One region of the Endozoicomonas sp. genome, then DNA from elsewhere that is predicted to be linked to it. Evidence: riboswitches for the same ligand, from Rfam matches in the RefSeq annotation. Region 1 holds a riboswitch; the other holds the start of a gene.
What was found. Region 1 has a riboswitch for thiamine pyrophosphate ahead of ACOCLE_RS23730 (ABC transporter substrate-binding protein). Riboswitches for the same ligand answer to the same signal wherever they lie in the genome.

Region 1 (3,407 bases):
TATCCACAACTTCTGTAATAGCAGTTGTATCAACGCCCTCATCACTGAGTTGCTGTACTATTTCCCGCCCCAGGTCGTCCTGACCAATAGCCGCCATCATGTGCGTGTTCCCACCGAGGCGGGCACAGGCTACGGCCTGATTAGCACCTTTGCCTCCAGCCATAACGGTATAAGATGAGCCTGTAATGGTTTGGCCTGGTTTTGGAAAACAATCAACCCTCAGAACGTGATCAACATTAATACTGCCTAAAACGAGAATCTGCTTACTCATATCACCACCGGTGAAAATCAGGCTAACAATGCGTAAAGTGTAATTCAAATGTCGTTTGAGCCAGGTGGTTTTATAAAACAGGATCAGGAAGTCTGGACAGAACCAGACTTCTATTTACTTGAAACTCGTTATAAGTTTAATTGCTCTATGAGGCTTTAAGCTGCTCAGAAATGTAAGCCCCATCCAAAGGCTCAAAAGTAGAGTGAGGACGGTCAGGTAAAAATTCATTGGTATAACAGCTGTGGCAATCCATGGTTTCATCCGTAATACCAAGCTGCTGAGCGTAAAGACCAACTTTCTCCCAATCTCTGTCCACATTAATCAGGTCACGGGAGAAATAGGGAAGGCAACTGATATAAATTTTCCTGAAGGTATCCGTTCTCAATCTCGGAATCTGCTCACAAAGTAGCTCATACGCTTTTTCGGGATTTTCGAGCGTCCACTGAGTCCCTCTTAGAGTCGCTCTAATAAACCGTCTCACATTCTCCTGGTTGTTCTCCAGGTAGGCCTCATTCACCAGGAAAAGAATTGAACAGAAGCAGCAACACCCGAGTCCGGCAAGTTCATCCACCCGCAACATGCCCGTCTCCTGGCCACTGACCTGCTCCAGCTCCACCTGTTGAAAGCAGCCAATCCCCATGCCAGCATCCACCTTATTCTGAATAATGGCATCGGTAATATTCATACCAACACGAACCGTTTCATAGGCATCAGGCTCTATATTTGCCCTACGGGCCAGGTCATCAATGATGATTTTTCCAAACCGACCGATATAGCCGATTCTTTTTCCCCGGATATCATCAAACCCCTTAATGCCACTGGACTTTAGAAAAATAAGGCCCGTTGGGGGCTCATGAAACAGCGTGCCCACAGAAACAACCTTATAGCCCTTGGCTCTGGCCGCATAAGTATGAATCATCGCTTTCAATGCAATATCCACTTTGTTCTGACCGATCAAGTCGGTTACATCTGAAGGATCAGTGGTTTCCATAATGGCGGGAGCAAGCCCTTCTTCTTTATAAAAACCCAGATGGTGAGCCATAAAAACAGGGGTGTGATAGGGGTTGGCATACCAGTTGAGAAGCATGGAAAGCCGAGGCGTTGCAGTCATGCGTTAATCCTCACGACAGATAGAAGTCATCGAATAACGTGACGCATAAAGGCCCGAAGAGGACAGCACCACCTATGCTGTGAACATAACGTAGAGGCAAAGCACCTCTCCAGAATGTCTATAGAATAAGCGGTAGCTTTATGGCAGTTCCTACGCCGGTACTAACCGGTTCAGGTTCAACAGGTATAATCTCAGCCTGAAAGCTTACTGATCAAACAGGCACCCTGCGCCACTGGAGTCCACCAGAAACCATTAATAAGTAATGAGTCAGGCAGACCTTAACGCAAAATTATAGAGTGCTTTTTGCCTTCTGCCAGCCGTCAGGAGGAGTGCTCTCTGGCCCCCCTTCTCTGCAACCTTGTCAGATACATCGTCACGCTGACAGCTATAGCCACAAGCAAGTATTTAACCCATACCAATTTTACAATCCAGATTGAGATGCTCATGGTCAGCCAGAGAAAAGCAACCGCGCGGATATAAACCTTTCTGGAAATACTGCGTTCATCAAGATACTGGCGCAAAGGGGGACCCAGCACCTGGTGATTCAATAGCCAGGAGTGAATGGCTGGAGATGACCGTAAACTGAAAAACGCCGCCAGCAACAGAAAGGGCGTAGTGGGCAACAGCGGCAGGAAAACACCGATAAATCCCAGTACAACACAAAGCAGGGCACAGGCTTTAAAGACCCATCGAACCACTGGGTTACGTATCAGAACGCCTGATGATTGAGGGGCCGGAGCTTTATCTCTTGGGTTCATTCTTATCGATAGCTGATTCTTCGGTTATGTTTACTCAAAAAATGCCTCTTGAATCCGGGTGACATACTGCAGTTCAACCAGCTTTTTCAGGGTCACTAGGTAATTGGCCTGATATGTATCACCAACCACCAGATACTGTTCCTTACCACACTGTAAACGTCCAGGGGATTCTTTGTAGACAATTGCGGTTGGGTCAATGGACATCACCTGCCGTGCGGTATTCACATGTGCAGGAATACAGAACTCATAACTCAGGGACCGTTTGCCATCAGCTGGGCCATACAGACCATCGGCATCCAGGCGGGTCAAATCAAATTCCACCTTTTGCTGAACCTTGTCTTTAAGGAGACCATCCAGATGGCTACAGGCCGACAGCACGAGCGCACTCAGCAGAATGGCAACTAACTTTGATGTGTTCATGGGGTATCCAGTCGAGCGATGATGCCTATCATTATTATTGTCGGCTTTCCCAAAGGAAAGCCGAACTTAAAGGCGACTGCAGAATTTTATGCGAGCGGCTTGAGGCCTACGGCTTGACGAATAGACGTCAGGAAAGGTGCGGCTTCAGCCCGGGCCTTTTCAGCCCCTTTAAGCAGCTCTTTTTCGATAAATGCCGGATCTTCGATCAATGCATTGTAACGTTCACGCGGATCTTTCAAGCGCTCATTCAAGAACTCAAACAGCTCATTTTTCAGATCTCCCCAACCAGCACCATCGGCATATTGCTGACGTTTCACCTCAATCTGAGTGGCATCGGCAAATGCAGAGTAGATCTGGAAAAGAGTACAGGTATCCGGATCTTTTGGTTCACCCGGCTCCAATGAGTTGGTTTTGATCTTGCGAATCAGCTTGAGCAGTTTCTTTTCAGGCACAAAAAGCGGAATCGTATTATCGTAGCTCTTGCTCATCTTACGACCATCAAGACCGTTAAGAACTGCAGTGCTTTCACCAACAACCGCCTCAGGCAAAGCAAACCGGGTCTTGTAATGGTGATTCATGCGTCCAGCAATATCCCGGGCCATCTCAATATGCTGAACCTGATCACGCCCCACCGGCACTTTATGGGCATTGAACATGAGAATATCTGCCGCCATCAGCACCGGATAGCAGAAGAGTCCCATCGTCACCCCCTTGTCCGGATCCTGCTCACCGGCTTCTTCATTGGCCTGAACCGCTGCCTTATAAGCATGAGCACGGTTCATCAGGCCTTTGGCGGTCATACAGCCAAGAATCCAGTTCAGCTCGGCAATTTCCGGAATGTCTGACT
Region 2 (3,407 bases), 1.4 Mb from region 1:
AATAAAAAGGCAACGTAAATATGAGCTCTAACCAGGATATAGCGCCTTCTAATCCTCCAGTCGTCTGGATTACCGGAGCCAGCCAGGGCATTGGTGAAGCGGTGACAATTGCGATGGCCCGGGAAGGGATGATCGTAGCGGCCAGTGCACGAAGTGAGGAACGGCTGGAGGCTCTGGCAAATCAATCAACTGAGCTGAAAGGCAGGATTATTCCTTACCCTCTGGATGTTACTGATCAAACCGCAGTGACTGAGACGGTAAACAAGATCATTGAAACTCATGGTTGTATTGATCAGGCGATTTTAAATGCCGGAACCTATATTTCGACTCCCGCAACTGAGTTTACCAGCAGCGCCGTGCGTCAGCAGGTGGAACTGAACCTGATGGGCGTATGCCATTGCCTTGAGCCACTGATCACCAGTATGAAAAAGCAGGGAAAAGGAACCATCGCCATTAATGCCTCTCTGGCAGGCTATCGAGGCTTACCCAGAGCCGCAGGCTATGGGGCAACCAAGGCGGCGTTAATCAATATGGCAGAATCTCTCAATACGGAGCTGTCTGAGGTCGGTATTGCTATCAAAGTGATCAACCCGGGTTTTGTGAAAACCCCACTTACCAACAAGAACCGATTCCCAATGCCTTTTCTGATGGAGGTGGATAAAGCTGCGGAAGTCATCGTCAAAGGAATGAAGGAGCGACAGTTCGAAATTCGATTCCCTCGCATTTTCGCCGCCATCCTGGGGATTCTGCGTCGCCTGCCCTATCCGCTGTATTTCTGGTTAATCCGCAGGGCCGGATAGCCCCTTTCCTTGAATATTCTGCATCGAATACCCGGCATCAAGTCGATGCCGAGCTCTGTTGCCAATAGGTCTTATTTTTCTTCTTTGCCCTCCCCTGAACGGCGCAGTCACTGCTGCGACTTTTTGCACTTTACTTGCTCCTTTTGAGACCTAGGTTCCCAAAACGCTTATTGAACTGGGCAACGCGGCCATCCTGAGTGGAAGCCTTCTGTTTTCCGGTATAGAAGGGATGAGAATAAGAAGAAACATCCAGCGTCATATAGGGATATGTCTGACCGCCAATATCCACCGTTCGATCGGTCTGTACCGTTGACCGGACAATCATGAACTTATCCGCTCCCAAGTCGTGGAAAGCAACTTTTCTGTATTCCGGGTGAATACCTTTTTTCATAACACATTCCCACCTTCACAGAATCAACACGTTATAACATAACACTTATTTAATAAGCGTCAATTCATCCAACTCACTGGACAGCTTATGGCAAACCCCATAGACTCGGCCGGTGTTGGTTGGGGTGTTCTGCCGTCCCAATAATGAAAGGCAGAACTGAGATACACCCATAGAACCTGAACCAGATAATGCTGGCGTAGGAAACCGACGGGCCTGAGAGCTGATAAAACCCTGATGTACTAACAATCGTGCAAGCCTGTTATTCGACGCATCTGATTGCCCCGGCACGGAGCAATATTCTCGACAGGACACAGAGTTAACCCAACGCCCCGCCCTCTTTTCCCGCCAGTCCTAATGATGTACTGATGGAGTTTCTCTTGTGGAGAGGCGCGAGCTTATGTCTTCTACACCAATCGCATTGACCATTGCCGGTTCTGACAGTGGCGGTGGTGCCGGAATTCAGGCAGATCTGAAAACCTTCTCAGCCCTTGGTGCCTATGGCTGCAGTGTGATCACTGCGCTGACCGCACAGAACACTCTGGGTGTTCAGGGTATTTTTGACGTATCACCCGCCTTTGTCCGTGAGCAGCTGGATTCTGTCTTTTCCGATCTGAACATTTCCGCCGCCAAGGTTGGCATGCTGAGCCAGCCTGAAGTGATTGATACGGTTGCCCGCGCTGCCAGTGATTACCCGCTGAAATATCTGGTGGTAGACCCGGTCATGGTGGCCACCAGCGGTGATGTACTGCTGCAGGAAGCGGCCATTGATAACCTGCGTCGCAAGCTGATACCGAAAGCAACACTCATTACGCCAAACCTGCCGGAAGCAGCGGTTCTCCTGAATTGTCCCCGCCCGGAGTCACTGGAAGCCATGATCGCCATGATTGATCCATTGATGGATCTGGGAGCCAGCGCAGTATTACTGAAAGGTGGCCACCTATCCTCAGACAGTGGCAACAACAAAGCTGTCGACCTGTTCCATGACGGTAAGACACTGCACAAGCTCGAATCCCCATGGGTTGAAACCCGAAACACCCACGGCACAGGCTGTACATTGTCGTCTGCAGTAACCGCTTTGCTGGCCAGGGATTATCCTTTGATGGATGCCGTCAGGTCTGCCAAAGAATACATTGCCGGTGCGATTGCCCATGCTGACAATCTGAGCATTGGTTCAGGCCATGGCCCGGTCCATCACTTTTACCGAACGTGGTAAATAGTCACAGCCCACTCCCTGTCACCCGATGCCCTTGAAGTACATGCATCCGGGAAGCGGGAAGCGGGAAGCGGGAAGCGGGAAGCGGGAAGCGGGAAGCGGGAAGCGGGAAGCGGGAAGCGGGAAGCGGGAAGCGGGAAGCGGGAAGCGGGAAGCGGGAAGCGGGAAGCGGGAAGCGATTTAACGATGTTTGATGTGATTATTCGCAATGCCAGTCTTAGATTTGGAAACCACTGTGTTTTTGAAGATCTTAACCTGACCCTTAAGGGGGGCCAGTGGACCTGCCTTCTGGGCGGCAGCGGAGTGGGTAAAACCAGCTTGCTGCGTTTGATTGCCGGCCTGCCTGCGGGAGAAACAACGGGAAAGGTTGCTTGTCAGGACGGTCTTTCGGTTAATCATCGGATTGCCTGGATGGCACAGCAGGATCTTCTGCTGCCCTGGTTTTCGGTACTTGAAAACATCACGCTGGGACAGCGTCTGCGCCGCAATCTGGTCGATATGTTAAGGGGGCGTCCAGTCTTATCCGCTGAGGTTCAGGACCAGGCCATGTCGATTCTGGAAAAGGTTGGCCTCACAGAAAAAGCGCACACTCTGCCCCAGAACCTCTCCGGAGGTCAGCGCCAGCGGGTAGCATTGGCCCGAACGCTGATGGAAAACCGGCCACTGGTATTAATGGACGAACCATTCGGTGCGCTGGATGCCATCACCCGTCTCAACTTACAGGACCTTGCCTGTGAGCTTCTACAGAACCGCACTGTGCTGTTAATAACCCACGATCCTCTGGAGGCTCTGCGCCTTGGTCATGAGGTTTATCACCTGCAGGGACAACCTGCTCGTCTGACGGATGCTATTACTCCACCAGGAAAGACACCCCGTTCACTGGCTAATAATGACCTGATGTCATTACAGGGCAAACTGCTGGATCGTTTACGTCATGAGTCGTTTGATGATAAAGCAGAGGGGCAATAAAAAATGAAAGACTCCATCAAACCCTTCATTGTTC

Region 2: another riboswitch for thiamine pyrophosphate. It lies ahead of thiD (bifunctional hydroxymethylpyrimidine kinase/phosphomethylpyrimidine kinase); the one in region 1 lies ahead of ACOCLE_RS23730 (ABC transporter substrate-binding protein).

Annotation. Positions count from the first base shown of each region.
Region 1 covers NZ_OZ239981.1:5,337,047-5,340,453, reverse strand. The annotation lists gene rbsK (ribokinase) at 1-271, opposite strand, end outside; gene ACOCLE_RS23730 (ABC transporter substrate-binding protein) at 417-1,382, opposite strand; TPP riboswitch at 1,512-1,619, opposite strand; gene ACOCLE_RS23725 (YbaN family protein) at 1,703-2,140, opposite strand; gene ACOCLE_RS23720 (hypothetical protein) at 2,171-2,560, opposite strand; gene ACOCLE_RS23715 (tryptophan--tRNA ligase) at 2,647-3,407, opposite strand, start outside.
Region 2 covers NZ_OZ239981.1:3,893,268-3,896,674, forward strand. The annotation lists gene ACOCLE_RS17565 (DUF3833 domain-containing protein) at 1-5, shown strand, start outside; gene ACOCLE_RS17570 (SDR family NAD(P)-dependent oxidoreductase) at 21-800, shown strand; gene ACOCLE_RS17575 (type B 50S ribosomal protein L31) at 931-1,191, opposite strand; TPP riboswitch at 1,302-1,411, shown strand; gene thiD (bifunctional hydroxymethylpyrimidine kinase/phosphomethylpyrimidine kinase) at 1,589-2,404, shown strand; gene ACOCLE_RS17585 (ABC transporter ATP-binding protein) at 2,591-3,373, shown strand; gene ACOCLE_RS17590 (ABC transporter permease) at 3,377-3,407, shown strand, end outside.